One region of the Cytobacillus sp. QJM3NY_8 genome, then DNA from elsewhere that is predicted to be linked to it. Evidence: riboswitches for the same ligand, from Rfam matches in the RefSeq annotation. Region 1 holds a riboswitch; the other holds the start of a gene.

Evidence for each region. Region 1 has a riboswitch for lysine ahead of AC0VZ9_RS23780 (Na+/H+ antiporter NhaC family protein). Riboswitches for the same ligand answer to the same signal wherever they lie in the genome.
Region 2: linked by a shared signal. The riboswitch ahead of AC0VZ9_RS21875 (aspartate kinase) and the one ahead of AC0VZ9_RS23780 (Na+/H+ antiporter NhaC family protein) in region 1 are both predicted to bind lysine.

What each region holds. Positions count from the first base shown of each region.
Region 1 covers NZ_CM149681.1:4,631,470-4,639,146, reverse strand. The annotation lists gene sufB (Fe-S cluster assembly protein SufB) at 1-366, shown strand, start outside; gene AC0VZ9_RS23800 (DUF72 domain-containing protein) at 564-1,409, shown strand; gene AC0VZ9_RS23795 (YunC family protein) at 1,487-1,789, shown strand; gene AC0VZ9_RS23790 (HD-GYP domain-containing protein) at 2,153-3,247, shown strand; gene yunB (sporulation protein YunB) at 3,319-4,065, shown strand; lysine riboswitch at 4,131-4,337, shown strand; gene AC0VZ9_RS23780 (Na+/H+ antiporter NhaC family protein) at 4,510-6,087, shown strand; gene AC0VZ9_RS23775 (YsnF/AvaK domain-containing protein) at 6,177-7,058, opposite strand; gene AC0VZ9_RS23770 (sodium-dependent transporter) at 7,522-7,677, shown strand, end outside.
Region 2 covers NZ_CM149681.1:4,252,806-4,260,482, reverse strand. The annotation lists gene AC0VZ9_RS21900 (enoyl-CoA hydratase) at 1-409, shown strand, start outside; gene AC0VZ9_RS21895 (electron transfer flavoprotein subunit beta/FixA family protein) at 673-1,446, shown strand; gene AC0VZ9_RS21890 (electron transfer flavoprotein subunit alpha/FixB family protein) at 1,487-2,464, shown strand; gene trxA (thioredoxin) at 2,643-2,957, shown strand; gene uvrC (excinuclease ABC subunit UvrC) at 3,216-5,009, shown strand; lysine riboswitch at 5,138-5,317, shown strand; gene AC0VZ9_RS21875 (aspartate kinase) at 5,508-6,737, shown strand; gene AC0VZ9_RS21870 (YslB family protein) at 6,799-7,251, opposite strand; gene AC0VZ9_RS21865 (succinate dehydrogenase cytochrome b558 subunit) at 7,601-7,677, shown strand, end outside.

The DNA of each region.
Region 1 (7,677 bases):
AAATCGATTTCCAAGCAGGGCGGTAAAGTAACTTACCGCGGAATCGTTCACTTCGGCCGCAAAGCGGAAGGTGCACGTGCCAACATCGAGTGTGATACTTTAATCATGGATAACCAGTCAACTTCAGATACGATTCCTTACAATGAAATCCTGAACGACAACATCTCTCTTGAGCATGAAGCGAAGGTTTCAAAAGTATCAGAAGAACAGTTATTCTATCTAATGAGCCGTGGAATTTCAGAGGAAGAAGCAACAGAAATGATCGTAATGGGCTTCATCGAGCCATTTACGAAAGAACTTCCAATGGAATACGCAGTAGAGATGAACCGCCTGATTAAATTCGAAATGGAAGGTTCTATCGGTTAATAGATATTTTATGAAAACCCGTTTACCGGCCATGGTAAGCGGGTTTTTTAATGGTAAGAGGCTGAGAAGGGCAGAAACTGTTTAAATTTTGGAAAATTAATGATTTAATTGCTAAAGTGAAGATATAACCCTTTGTGAAAAACGGTTTTAAATTATTATTCTTAAAATACTTATGGCAAAAAAACGGAGGTGTTTTAATGATTATTATAGGCGTAACAGGGTGGGGCGACCATGATAGCCTTTATACAGGCAATATATCGCCGAGAGATAAATTAAAGGAGTACGCCGGCCATTTTCCAACTGTCGAGGTGGACTCTGCTTTTTATGCGGTGCAGCCAAAGCGCAACTCTTCCAAATGGGTAAAAGACACACCTGAATCTTTTCAATTCATAGTAAAAGCGTACCAGGGCATGACCGGCCATCAGAGAGGCGAAATCCCCTTTGAAAGCAAAGAAGAAATGTTTGCAGCTTTCAAGGACTCATTAGAGCCTTATATCCAATCCGGCAAGCTGGCTATGGTGCTGTTTCAATTTCCGCCATGGTTTGACTGCAAAAAAGCCAATGTCGACTATCTTCGCTGGTGCAAAGGGCAGATGGGGGATATCCCTTGTGCCCTGGAATTCAGACATCAATCCTGGTTTCGACCGGAGTTAAAGGAAAGTACATTAAGATTTATGAGAGAAGAAGGCTGGATTCACAGCATCTGTGACGAGCCGCAAGCAGGTGAGGGTTCTGTTCCAACTGTCCTGGAATCAACCAGTCCTGATAAGGTGCTTGTTCGGTTTCATGGCCGGAATTTTCATGGCTGGCAGAAAAAGAATGGAGATAACTGGCGAGAGGTCCGATATCTTTACCGCTATAACGAAAAAGAACTGGCTGAATGGGCAGAACATCTAAAACAACTTGAGAAAAATTGTAAAAATGTATTCGTCGTCTTCAATAACAACTCTGGCGGTGACGCTGCAGACAATGCTAAACAAATGATCGGACTTCTTGATATCGAATACCAGCAGCTCGCTCCCAGACAGCTTGATTTATTTTAAGCGATGCCAGGCACTTTCACCCTTTTCCTTGTCCTCACATATTGTGTTAATGGAAAAGGAAAGGAGTGGCGGCAAGTATGATTGATTTAAAACCGATTGATATAGATGGCCATACTTTTTTGAGTGTATCGGTGCAATTGCCGAAGACCAATCTGCTGGTGGTAACGAATGATAAAGGGTATATCATGTGCGGCGCCCTTGATGTAGCTTTGCTGAATGAGAAGCTTAAGGACCGCAAAGTAATTGCCGGCAGGGCGGTCGGCGTAAAAACCATAGAGCAGCTGTTAAATGCCCCCCTTGAATCTGTCACATTTGAGGCAGAGGAACTGGGCATTGTTAAAGGGACGATAGGAAAAGAAGCACTTCTTAAAATGATCTAAAGGCATGCCTTGACAGGGCTGTCTTTTTTATTGGATCTATATTAAGAGCTTACTTCGGACATAAATTTTTTTAATACGGGTTATCCGCACATAAAGTATTTTATCCGAACATAAAAAACGGTTATCGGCACATAAATTTTTTTATCCGCATGTAAAAATTGGCTATCCGCACACAAAAAACATAAATTGAAGAAAAAATCTCCCTGGAATGAAGGCGAGCACCCTATGTTATCCTTAAAAATCAACTTTCATAAAAAATTAGAGAGCATCGGCCAATGCCGGAATTTTGTCGTATAATGTAAATAAAACCAAATTATACCCGAAATATAAAGTAGCACTGAAAAAAGGATATGGGAGATACATATGAGATTAGCAGCAACCAATACAATTGAGACTGGCAGCGTTTTGGCCAAGGCAATATATAATGACAAGGGTCAGGTCCTCTTGCATGAAGGTGTGGAGCTGGCTGATAAATTGATACATAAATTGCAGGAAATGGGTATTACGTATGTGTATATCAGGGATTGGCGCACTGAAGATATCCAATATAAGGACCCTCTGTCTGCCAAAATGCGAACGATGGCTATCCAAACCATAGAATCGGTTCTGAAGGAAGTAGGAGCAAATAAAGATTTATCAGGCTCTTTAGTGATTGAGAAAGCCTCTAAACGGCTATCAGGGCTAATTCGTCAGCTAATCGATGAAATAAGGGGAAATAGAGAGCTGCTTACGATCTTATCAGATGTTTATACATATGACCACTATATTTTCACACACTCCCTGAATGTAACCCTTTATTCTCTGGCAATCGGGATGAAGCTTCAGCTCCTGCCAAAGGAACTTGAAATCCTGGGGCTAGGTGCTATTCTCCATGATGTAGGAAAAATGAAGGTGCCGGCAGATATTCTTTTGAAACCGGGTAAATTGACAGTGAAAGAATTTGAATCAATAAAGAAGCACCCTGAAGATGGATTTAATATATTAAGAAAAGTAGAGACGATTCCGCTCCTTGTTGCACATTGTGCCTTTCAGCATCATGAGCGTTTGAATGGTACCGGCTACCCGCGCGGCCTTGAGGGAGACGAGATACATGATTTCGGCAAGATTATTGCGATTGCCGATGTGTTTGATGCAGTAACATCTAATCGCATTTACAGACAGGCTATGCTTCCGCATGAAGGTCTGGAGATTTTGTATGCAGGGGCAGAAAAGTTATTTGATAAGAGGATAATCGAAGTTTTTCGTCAAGCGGTCGCTGTATATCCTGTGGGTGTTACAGTCGAGCTGAATGATGGCAGGAAAGGCGTTGTCTGCCGGCAGAACGCGGGTCTGAGTGATAGGCCTGTCATCCGCATACTTGAAGAAAAGGGCAGGAATGTCGAGCCATATGAAGCAGATTTGAGGATTGAATTGAATTCTGTCATTATAGGATGCGATACGACTTTTGTACAACAATAAACTATTTTGGATTTTTGAGCCTAGTTCCCTCCTTTACAGCATACATATAGCTTGTAAAGGGGGGATTTGTTTTGGCAAAATTTCGCGGCCGGCTGCCCCGGAAAGGTCCTCTGCCATTTCGCTATGTATTTCTATTGACCTTTATATTTTTCGTCATCTCAACTGCTGCCGGCCTATGGATTATCAACGAAGGGCTTAAGCCCACACTTATGAGCTATGCCGATTCACAGACAAGGAAAATCGCATCATTGGTGATAAACAATGCGATTAATAAAAAAATTACCAATGTGATGGATTTGGAAGATATGTTTGAAGCAAGTGAAAGCGGTGTTGTCAGCATCAATGTTGAAAAGCTGAACAGGGTCAAAGCGGAAGTAACCGAACTGGTTCAGGATAATATTAAGAAAGCGGAAAAGGGCGATTTGGATGCTTTGGAGTCCTTTACAGACGTGGAAATCAACACGGAACAAATGGAGAATACAAATGGAATTGTTTATTATGTGCCGCTTGGCCAGGCAACCAATAATGCGCTTCTCGGAAACTTGGGTCCCCGGATACCGGTAAAATTTAATGCAGTGGGCTCTGTTACCTCCAATTTTATAACTGAAACAAAGGATCATGGCATTAATAATGTTGAAGTAAAGGTTCTGGTACGCCTGGATGTGCAGGTTCAAATCATTATTCCTTTTGCCACCAAAATTATCACTGTACAGGAGGATGTGCTTGCCGCTTATGGTATTTACCCAGGAAAGGTCCCGCAATTTTATAATGGCGGAGGGGGCACCTCACCATCAATAGAAATACCGGCCGGCCAATAACACTTGCAAATAGATTAGTATTTTGATAAAATTTCAATATAATTTCATAAAAACCTTATCATATCCGATGGGGTAGAGGCGCAAGATTCAAGAGTACGCTGTGCGAGGATGACAACTAAGACCGCAGCCGAAAGGGAATGTTGCCGAAGCATGATTAGTGAGTCAGAACTAATCTTGCTGGGGTTACTTCGAATAGGAGTAACACTGTCATTATGAGGGGAAAGTATGAATATACTTTGTCAAAGCCTTCATAATGGGGAGCTACAGATCGTGATGGAGAAACTAATTACTTCAAAAGAGTAATGATAGATTTTTCTCTATCGTTACTCTTTTTTTATTTTGACTCTGTCATCATCCTTGTTGTTTCCCCTGCGAAAAGCGGAAGGCGCCCGCTTATCGGCGCCTGTAGCTGGACACCAATCAAATTTCAGAGGAGGACAAGTAATGGCAAACACGATTTTCTCCCTGCTTCCGCCTTTGGTAGCAATCACCATGGTTATCCTGACCAGGCGTGTATTGCTGTCATTGGGAGTGGGAATCGTAACAGCCGCACTATTGCTGGCTGAATTTAGCATCACAGAAACATTCAGCATCATTTGGGATGCTGTAAAAGGAATTTTTGTTTCAGAGGGAGAGCTGAACACCTGGAATGTATATATTATTTTATTCTTGCTTGTATTAGGAGTTATTACTGCATTTATATCTATTTCAGGCGGAAGCCGCGCATTTGGAGAATGGGCGATGAAGCGGGTCAAGACCCGTGCAGGCGCACAGATTGTCGGAGCTGTTTTAGGTATTATCATATTCATTGACGACTATTTCAATGCTCTGGCAGTCGGCCAGATTTCACGTCCGATTACTGACAGGCAGCGCGTTTCCCGTGCGAAACTTGCCTATTTGATTGATTCGACTTCAGCACCTGTTTGTGTGGTTTCACCAGTATCAAGCTGGGGAGCATACATCATTGCGCTGATTGGAACTATCCTTGCTGCCCATAATGTTAGCGAGTATTCAGCTTTCTCGGCATTTATTCAAATGATTCCAATGAATCTTTATGTATGGGCTACACTCGCTATTGTGTTTATTGTTGCAATAAGGGGCATCGAAATTGGGCCAATGAGGGTACATGAGAAGCGGGCAGTTGAAGAGGGACTTGTAATGGATCCTGAGAAGCCTGCACCTGGTGAGCTTAAAGACGACCTTCCAACAAGTTCAAAAGGATCAGTCGGAGATCTTGTGTGGCCAATTATTGCCCTAGTCATTGGTACAGTTGGTGCGATGCTTTGGACGGGGTCACAGGCGGTTGAAGGAAATGCGACGATCCTGCAAATTTTTGAAAACACAGATGTATCGAAGTCACTTATCCTTGGCGGCCTCGTAGGTCTAGTGGTTTCAATGGGATTATTCTTCCGTCAGGCCTTTGTTTTGAAAGGTGTTAACGCAAATGTTTTTGGCAAAGGGGTATGGGAAGGCGTAAAATCCATGCTTCCAGCTGTTTATATCTTGCTGTTTGCCTGGGCGATTGTTGATCTGATCGGCCGTCTGGAAACTGGAAAGTATTTGGCAGGTATTGTGGAAAGTTCCAATATGAGCACTTCATGGCTTCCGCTTTTACTTTTCCTCATCGCGGGAATTATGGCATTCAGTACTGGAACCTCATGGGGATCTTTCGGCATCCTGCTTCCGATTGCTGGAGACATTGCTGCAGCAACAGATATCGCGCTGTTATTGCCGGCTATGTCAGCTGTCCTTGCCGGAGCGGTTTTCGGAGATCATTGTTCACCTATTTCCGATACAACGATTCTTTCCTCAACTGGAGCAGGGTGTAACCATATAGACCATGTGATGACGCAGCTTCCATACGCCTTGATTTCAGCGGGTATCGCAGCTGTTGGTTATTTAATCGTCGGGTTTACTGGCAGCACTGCTATCGCATTACTCACAGTGGCTGTTCTTGTTGCGGCATTTGCTTTCCTTGGCCGTGGCAAAAAAGAAGCCTGGCAGGAAAATAAGGCTAGTTAAAAACCTATAGAAAAAGGCTTTCTCTTTGAGAAAGCCTTTTGGTGTTCATCCATCATATTAAAGAGGTCCCCGGGAAGGGACCTTTTTAATTATAGGTTGTCATTATTTCTTCTATTAAGAGAACGATCTAAGTCTTCATCGTCAGTAACATATTCATGGCCGCCTTCTAGATGCACTTCTTCTTTCTTGAGGTTTTCTTTAACCTGCTGGGTTTCCTGAACTTCCCGTTTGCCTACGACAATTTCTTCGGTGACAACAGGCCTTTTGGAGACTTCTACACGCTCTTCTGTAATTGGGATCCTGATTGTTTCCTCATCTGATATAGGTGATGTGCTTGCGCCAGTTGGATCATCCACTTTTCTTCTTTCTACATACACTTCTTCATGCTCTACCGGTACATTAATTGCTTTTTGTTCTTCCACAACATCTTTATGGATTTCAACTTCTCCGGCTTGAACGCGTTCTTTTGACACATCCAGCTGTTCTTCCCGAAGTTTTAATGATTGTTCATCTTCTTCAGCGGGATTCCTCTGCTGGCTATATCCCCCATTGTAAGTGCTGTCCACATTGGCTTCAGCAGTTCCGGCATTGGTAAAGCCTGTTGCAGTATCCATTCTATCACTGTATAAAATGATTTTTCCCTCGTTTACATAAGCTTCATACTTGCGTGCTTCATCATCTGACATGCCCAGTTCCCTGAACTTTTCACCTGCAGAGTCGCTGCTCATGCGATCATCATCAAACCATGATGCCAGACTATTTAAGAATCCCGCGCTCTCGCTGCTGTCTCTATCTTTAGTCTCGAAGGTCTCTGTATGAACACCGGTTTTATCTTCAAGAGACGTATCCAGGTGTTCTGTCTGTCCAATGATGGATAGATCTTGAACAGGGTATCCGTCATTCTGCAGTTCTTGAATGGCATTTACTACTTCCCTTTGTGAATTATAAACTCCGATAATATTGGCATCCATTTGTAAAAACCTCCTTTGTAGTGCTTTATGCTATATTTGGTAATGGTTAAGCACATTGGTTATATTCCCGGGTCTTAGAAGAGCAAACAAGGTTAATTTTGGCATCTTACCAATTTTATTTTGAATTTTCTGAATAAAAAATGAAAGTTTTTAGCTTTTAAGAATAAATTTTACTAAGGGGGTGAGGACAAAGAATATATTGATCAGCTTTGGTGGAATAACTCCTGGCCGAGTTGAATTCTAATGATAATTAAAATACGAGTATACTAATTTTTTATGTGCTTTACTCTGGCAATGTACTAAAATAAATTATTTCGAAAAATAATACTATTAGGAAAATAATGTTTTGACAGATTATCAAAAACTAGCTATACTAGGCTTAGTTAGATTTAATTATCTGAAAATATAAAAAGTTCCCATTGTTCTTTTTAATTGGGAATATTTACAGGGGGTAGTAATTACTATGGAGAATCGTCCGCAGTGGGGATCCAGAGCTGGCTTTATAATGGCAGCAGTGGGTTCTGCAATTGGTCTAGGAAACATTTGGCGTTTCCCTGCAGTTGCATATGAAAATGGAGGGGGAGCATTCTTTTTTCCGTATTTATTTGCTCTGCTGACA
Region 2 (7,677 bases), 380 kb from region 1:
TGAAAACGCAAAGCTGGGTCTTCCAGAGCTTCAGCTTGGATTAATTCCTGGTTTTGCCGGAACTCAGAGGCTTCCCCGATATGTAGGTGCAGCGCGTGCAGCAGAAATGCTTTTCACTAGTGACCCAATTACCGGGCTTGAGGCAGTGCAATATGGTCTGGCTAACCATGCCTATCCTGAGGAGCAGCTGTTGGACAATGCTTATAGTATGGCGAAGAAAATTGCCAAGAAGAGCCCTGGTTCGATCAAGGCGGCCATTGAGCTCTTAAACTACGGAAAGACGGGGCAATTCTACGAAGGTGTTAAAAAAGAAGCAGAATTGTTTGGGGAAGTATTTGTTTCTGAAGATGGCAAGGAAGGCATATCTGCGTTTATTGAAAAGCGTGAACCAAGCTTTACCGGAAAATAGTGTTTTAAAAGATTTGTACTGAAAGATTACATTCATCCTCATAATCTATTATAATAGACTTGTATGCGGATGATCTAATCTTCAGAAGATTCAATGGTTATATTATGGTCTGTGAGCGAGCGCCCGCTCAATTCTAAAAGCGGGCAGTTCCAAGCAGATAAGCCTTTCTGTATGCGTTAAATATTTTCAATCTTTCGAAGTGAAGAAATGTTTTAATTAATGGCTTTGTTTTATGACAATGCTTAATTACTAGGAGGGAAATCATGAACATCTACGTATTAATGAAGAGAACATTTGATACTGAGGAAAAAATTACCATCTCCGGCGGCAAAATCAATGAAGATGGCGCTGAATTTATCATTAATCCATATGATGAATATGCAATTGAAGAAGCAATCCAGGTTCGGGATGCGAATGGCGGAGAAGTGACGGTTGTTTCCGTAGGAACAGAAGAAGCTGAAAAGCAGCTCCGTACCGCTCTTGCGATGGGTGCCGATAAAGCTGTATTAATAAATACAGAAGATGATCTTGAAGGTGGAGATCAATACACGACTGCAAAAATCTTATCCGAATACTTGAAAGACAAAGATGCTGACTTAATCATTGCAGGAAATGTAGCAATTGATGGGGGTTCGGGACAGGTTGGACCTCGTGTAGCAGAAATTTTGGGCATTTCTTATGTAACAACTATTACAAAGCTTGATATCAATGGCAGCTCTGCGACAGTAGTGCGCGATGTTGAAGGGGATTCAGAAGTAATTGAGACATCACTTCCATTATTGGTCACAGCTCAGCAGGGGTTAAATGAGCCGCGCTATCCATCTTTGCCGGGAATTATGAAGGCAAAAAAGAAGCCACTTGATGAGCTTGAGCTTGATGATCTTGATCTTGATGAGGACGATGTTGAAGCCAAAACAAAAACAATTGAAATCTATTTGCCTCCTAAGAAGGAAGCAGGAAAAGTTCTTGAAGGCGAGCTGGAAGATCAAGTTAAGGAACTTGTGAAACTTCTTCATACTGAAGCCAAAGTTGTCTGATCATCAATAACTGATAATAATAACGCAGGGGGTAAAACATATGGCTAGAAAAGTATTAGTGTTAGGTGAAGTCCGTGACGGTTCATTGCGTAATGTATCCTTCGAAGCTGTTGCAGCTGGTAAGACTGCGTCAGAAGGCGGAGAGGTTGTAGGTGTTTTAATTGGTGATTCTGTAAGCGCTTTAGCTAATGAAATGATTCACTATGGTGCTGACCGTGTTGTAACTGTTGAAGATGAAAAGCTGAAGCAGTATACTCCTGACGGCTTTTCACAGGCTTTAATGGCTGTGATTGATTCCGAAAGTCCGGAAGGCCTGATTTTTGGACATACAGCATTAGGGAAAGATCTCGCTCCTAAAATTGCTGCCAAGCTGGAGTCAGGTTTAATCTCTGACGTAACGAGCCTTGAAGAGGCAGGCGGCAACCTGGTGTTCACACGCCCGATTTATTCAGGTAAAGCTTTTGAAAAGAAAATTGTTACAGATGGCCTCCTCTTTGCAACAATTCGTCCAAACAACATAGCTCCATTGGAGAAAGATGAATCAAGATCAGGAGATATTGCTTCTGTTGCAGCAGAAATCAAAGATCTTCGCACGATCATTAAGGAAGTTGTCCGCAAAGCAAGTGAAGGCGTTGATTTATCCGAAGCTAAGGTTATCATTGCCGGCGGCCGCGGCGTTAAGAGCGAGGAAGGCTTTGAGCCATTAAAAGAACTTGCTTCGGTTCTAAATGGAGCAGTGGGTGCATCACGCGGAGCTTGTGATGCTGATTATTGTGACTACTCGCTGCAAATTGGCCAAACCGGTAAGGTTGTAACACCAGATCTATATATTGCTTGCGGCATCTCCGGTGCTATTCAGCATTTAGCTGGGATGTCCAACTCAAAAGTAATCGTAGCCATTAACAAAGATCCGGAAGCCAATATCTTTAAAGTAGCTGATTATGGTATTGTTGGAGATCTGTTTGAGGTTGTTCCACTGTTAACTGAAGAATTCAAAAAGCTTAAAGTAAATGCATAAGATAGTATATCGAATGGGCGGCTGATGGCCGCCCATTATACATAGTGCCAATAGGGAAAGAAAGAGAATAATCTGTTCCAAATAGGGTAAATTACGATCGAGCAGATTGTTCGCAACATATAATAAACGATGGTATACTGTCGTTAGTATTTGAGTTAAATTTTAGGAGGCATATCAAATGGCTATTTCACATGCAACTGACCAAAACTTCACTGCTGAGACTGGTTCGGGATTAGTATTGGCAGATTTCTGGGCTCCTTGGTGCGGCCCTTGTAAAATGATCGCTCCTGTTTTAGAAGAGCTTGATTCTGAAATGGGCGATAAAGTAAAAATTGTAAAAATCGATGTTGACGAAAACCAGGAAACTGCTGGAAAGTTTGGCGTAATGAGCATTCCGACATTAATCGTTCTAAAAGACGGTGAAGTTGTAGATAAAGTGGTTGGTTTCCAGCCGAAAGAGGCTCTCGCTGAATTACTTTCAAAACATGCGTAATTTATAAGGAATTTTCCCGGTGTCCCATAAGGACATCGGGATTTTTTTGTCATATGGGTTTTGTTGTTATGCTGCAGGTTTCCAGGCTGATATAATAAGATGGTAATAATGTGCCATCTGCATATTAGCGGCTAAATAATATTGGTTTGCTGCCAGCGCAAACAAAGTATTATACTAGCTTTCACCCCAAAATGATTATGCCAAACAATGAATAAATTGAACTTCAATAAAAAGTTTTAACCGGGGAGGTGTAGTGCCATGAATGATACGATAAAAAATAAACTGATGCTGCTTCCTGCCCAGCCGGGATGTTATTTGATGAAAGACAGGCAGGGTACCATCATATACGTGGGGAAGGCAAAAATCCTGAAAAACCGTGTAAGATCCTATTTCACAGGCTCACATGACGGAAAAACATTAAGACTTGTTAATGAGATCGTAGATTTTGAGTACATTGTCACTTCTTCAGATATGGAAGCACTGATCCTTGAGATGAATCTGATCAAGAAATATGATCCGAAATATAATGTAATGCTGAAGGACGATAAAAGTTACCCTTTTATCAAATTGACGGCCGAACGCCATCCCCGTCTAATTACAACCAGAAAAGTAAAAAAAGACAGGGGAAAATACTTCGGACCATATCCCAATGTGCAGGCTGCCAATGAAACAAAAAAGCTGCTCGACCGAATTTATCCTCTCCGCAAATGTTCAACTCTTCCGGACAGAGTTTGCCTTTATTATCATTTAGGCCAATGTCTTGCGCCATGCGTGAAGGCCGTAGGTGAAGACCAATATAAGCAAATGACAGACGAGATTGCAAAATTCTTGAATGGCGGATACAAAGAGATTAAAAAAGACCTGACTGCAAAAATGACAGCAGCTGCTGAAGAATTGGACTTTGAAAGGGCAAAGGAGCTTAGGGATAAAATTGCCCATATAGATGCAACAATGGAAAAGCAAAAAATGACAATGACAGACTTTACCGACCGGGATGTATTTGGATATGCGGTTGATAAAGGATGGATGTGTGTTCAGGTATTCTTCATCAGACAGGGTAAACTCATTGAAAGAGATGTATCAATGTTCCCTATTTATAATGAGCCGGAAGAAGAAATCTTAACTTTCCTCGGCCAGTTTTATACAAAAGCAAACCACTTTAAACCGCGAGAAATATTGGCACCGGATTCGGTTGATGCTGAAATGGCAGAACAGCTTCTGGATGTTAAGGTGCTAAAACCGCAGCGAGGGCAAAAAAAGGACCTGGTGAAGCTTGCTTATAAAAATGCAAAAATTGCTCTCCAGGAGAAGTTTTCTTTAATTGAGCGTGATGAAGAACGGACAATTAAGGCTGTAGAAAATCTGGGGGATCAGCTTGGAATATATACGCCTCACCGGATAGAAGCATTTGATAATTCAAATATCCAGGGAACGGACCCTGTTTCAGCCATGATCGTCTTTATTGATGGCAAACCAGAGAAAAGAGAATACCGTAAATATAAGATTAAGTCTGTTAAAGGCCCTGATGACTATGAATCCATGAGAGAAGTAGTCCGGCGCAGATATACAAGGGTACTGAAAGAAGAGCTGCCGCTTCCGGACTTAATCATGATTGATGGGGGAAAAGGGCATGTTGAAGCTGTACGGGATGTGCTTGAAAATGAGCTCGGTCTGGATATTCCGATTTCTGGCCTGGTGAAGGATGAAAAGCACAGGACTTCTCAGCTCTTATATGGTAATCCGCTTCAAATTATTCCACTTGCAAGGAACAGCCAGGAATTTTATCTGCTTCAGAGAATTCAGGACGAGGTTCATCGTTTTGCGATTACTTTTCATCGCCAGCTTCGCGGGAAAAATGCCTTTCAGTCTATTCTTGATGATATTCCCGGCATAGGAGAAAAACGAAAGAAACAGCTGCTGAAAGCCTTTGGATCTGTAAAGAAAATGAAAGAAGCACCAATAGAGGAGTATAGGAAAATAGGCATTCCTGAGAATGTTGCCGAGGAATTGAAGTTGAGGCTCGAGGAACAAAATGGAAATCCTAAGTCATAAATGGATATAGACAGAAAATTTCAGATATGTTATACTAATTCAAACTTTATATCAATATCACTTTATAGCGATAAAGCGTATGTTCATTTAGTTCAAACAAAGTTTTGGGACTATGAACCGAATCGTTAAGTGAAGGTAGAGGTGCGAACTTCATCAGTAAAAGCTTGGAGAAGAATGAGCTTCCATGAAAAGCTTTGAAAGGGTACGTTCGCCGAAGTGGAGAAAATCTCATCATTTTTTCTGCTGGTTCTGCATTGAATAAATGCAGGATTGTCAGGACAATGCCGTCCTGGAGAGCTATCTCACTGTGTTTGCTCATTTTTATACTTTGGCTGCACAGCAATGGGATAGTAAACTATTCCATTGCTTTTTTTATTGCCCAAAAGGGTATTTTAGAGTTAAGGCCATTGTCAAATACAGCAGAGTGAACTGATATGCTTCACTTACATAGGACGGCAAATCACAAAATTACTATTTCTTTAGAAAGAAGGGAAAGCTGTGGGAATCATTGTGCAGAAATTCGGGGGCACCTCCGTGGGGACTGTAGACAGAATTCAAAATGTTGCCAATCGGGTAATTGAAGAAAAAAATCGGGGAAATGATGTTGTTGTAGTTGTTTCGGCAATGGGCAAAACAACTGATCAGCTGGTTGGCATGGCAAGGGAGATTTCCCCCTCACCTGATAAAAGGGAAATGGACATGCTGCTTACAACCGGCGAACAGGTGACCATCTCTTTATTGGCAATGGCTTTAAATGCGAAAGGGCATCCCGCCGTTTCTTTTACAGGGTGGCAGGCAGGCATTAAAACAGAAGCAGTCCATGGCAATGCGAGGATAGTGAATATTGATCCAGGTACCATTCAGGGTGAATTAAACCAGGGGAAAATTGTAATTGTGGCAGGCTTCCAGGGGATGACTGAAGATGGTTCCATCACCACACTTGGCCGGGGCGGATCTGATACAACGGCTGTTGCACTGGCTGCAGCACTTAAAGCTGATAAATGTGATATTTATACTGATGTAACCGGGGTATTTACATCAGATCCCCGCTTTATAAAGAATGCCAGAAAATTATATTCTGTTTCCTATGATGAAATGCTTGAACTGGCCAATTTGGGGGCAGGTGTGCTCCATCCAAGAGCAGTCGAATTTGCGAAAAATTATGGACTTCCCCTTGAAGTGCGTTCAAGCCTTGAGAAGGAAGCCGGAACAATCATTGAGGAGGAAGTAAAAATGGAACAAAACTTAGTCGTGCGCGGTGTGGCATTTGAGGATGATATAACAAGGGTGACGATTCTTGGTCTTCCTAATTCAATGACTGGATTGTCTACTATTTTCTCGGCGCTTGCCAAAAATCGCATTAACGTTGATATCATTATCCAGAGCATGACAGAGGCTCAGACGACAAACCTTTCATTTTCAATAAAGAATGAAGATCTCACAGATACAGTAAAAGTGCTGGAAAAGCATAGAGAACAATTAAATTATGACAGAATTGAATGGGAATCGGGCCTTGCTAAGGTTTCGATTGTTGGCTCAGGCATGATTTCCAATCCGGGTGTGGCTGCAGAAATGTTCGAAGTGCTTTCCGCGAATGAAATAACGGTGAAAATGGTAAGCACATCAGAAATTAAAGTATCGGCGGTTGTTGAAAACAGCAAAATGATTGATGCAGTTGATGCTTTGCATGATGCATTCAATCTGTCGGTTTCTCCGGTTAAGGCTTAATTCCAGGAATATCAAACAATAAGCTATCAAAATTGATAGCTTATTGTTTGTACATATGATATTACTCAGCAGGATCCTTTTTATCCCACTTCACTGTAATAAGGATTTTGCCAGTTTTTTTGCGGGGATGTTCGAATGCCTCACAAATGACTTCTTTTTGAAGTTCAATCTGCTGGGCTATAAATCCGGCCTCAAGCTGAAAGGTGCAGTTATGATTTTTTTTGCAGCGGTCTGTAATCAGCTGGCTGGATAATTCCATTTCAATTTCATTTTTCGATTCGTTTGCGATGGAAAGATTTCCCCAGCCGGCGTTTATAAAAAACTCGGCAATCTGGCCGGCTGTTTCCAGAGGATACATGCGTGCGATCCTTTTGCCTGCCCAATATAAAATTTCCGGTGCTTCATTTCCCAAAAGGTCATGCAGCAGCACTTCCCGGATTAGTTCATAGCCAAAAACCGGAACTGACTGTATGTGATCTTCATTAGTGGATTTCGCAGATGCTAATTCGCTCAATAGTCTCCCCTCTTTCTATGATTCTATTATATACAATATGCTGAGAGAGTTAATATCAATTCGGGAAAAAATAGAACGATTTGCATAGAAATAATTACTATTCCAGTATACTGGAGAGCAGCAACTGGGTCATATTGAACCGCAGAATAATATATGTTTTTTAGCCGCTAATATTTTTTAAAAATTTTATTAATATGGAACATTTTATGTATCCGTTTTCTTGACGCTCTATTATCTTGGGAGTAAAATGGACATGTCACATAATTGTAAGAAAATGAATAACATTTTCGAGATGATGTCCTGAGCGGGGGCTCAGCATCATTTTTTTAAAATCAGGGGGGGAAAGTTTATGGCAGGTAATCGTGAGTTTTTTAATCGCAGATTGCATTCATTACTTGGGGTTATACCGGTTGGTTTGTTTTTGGT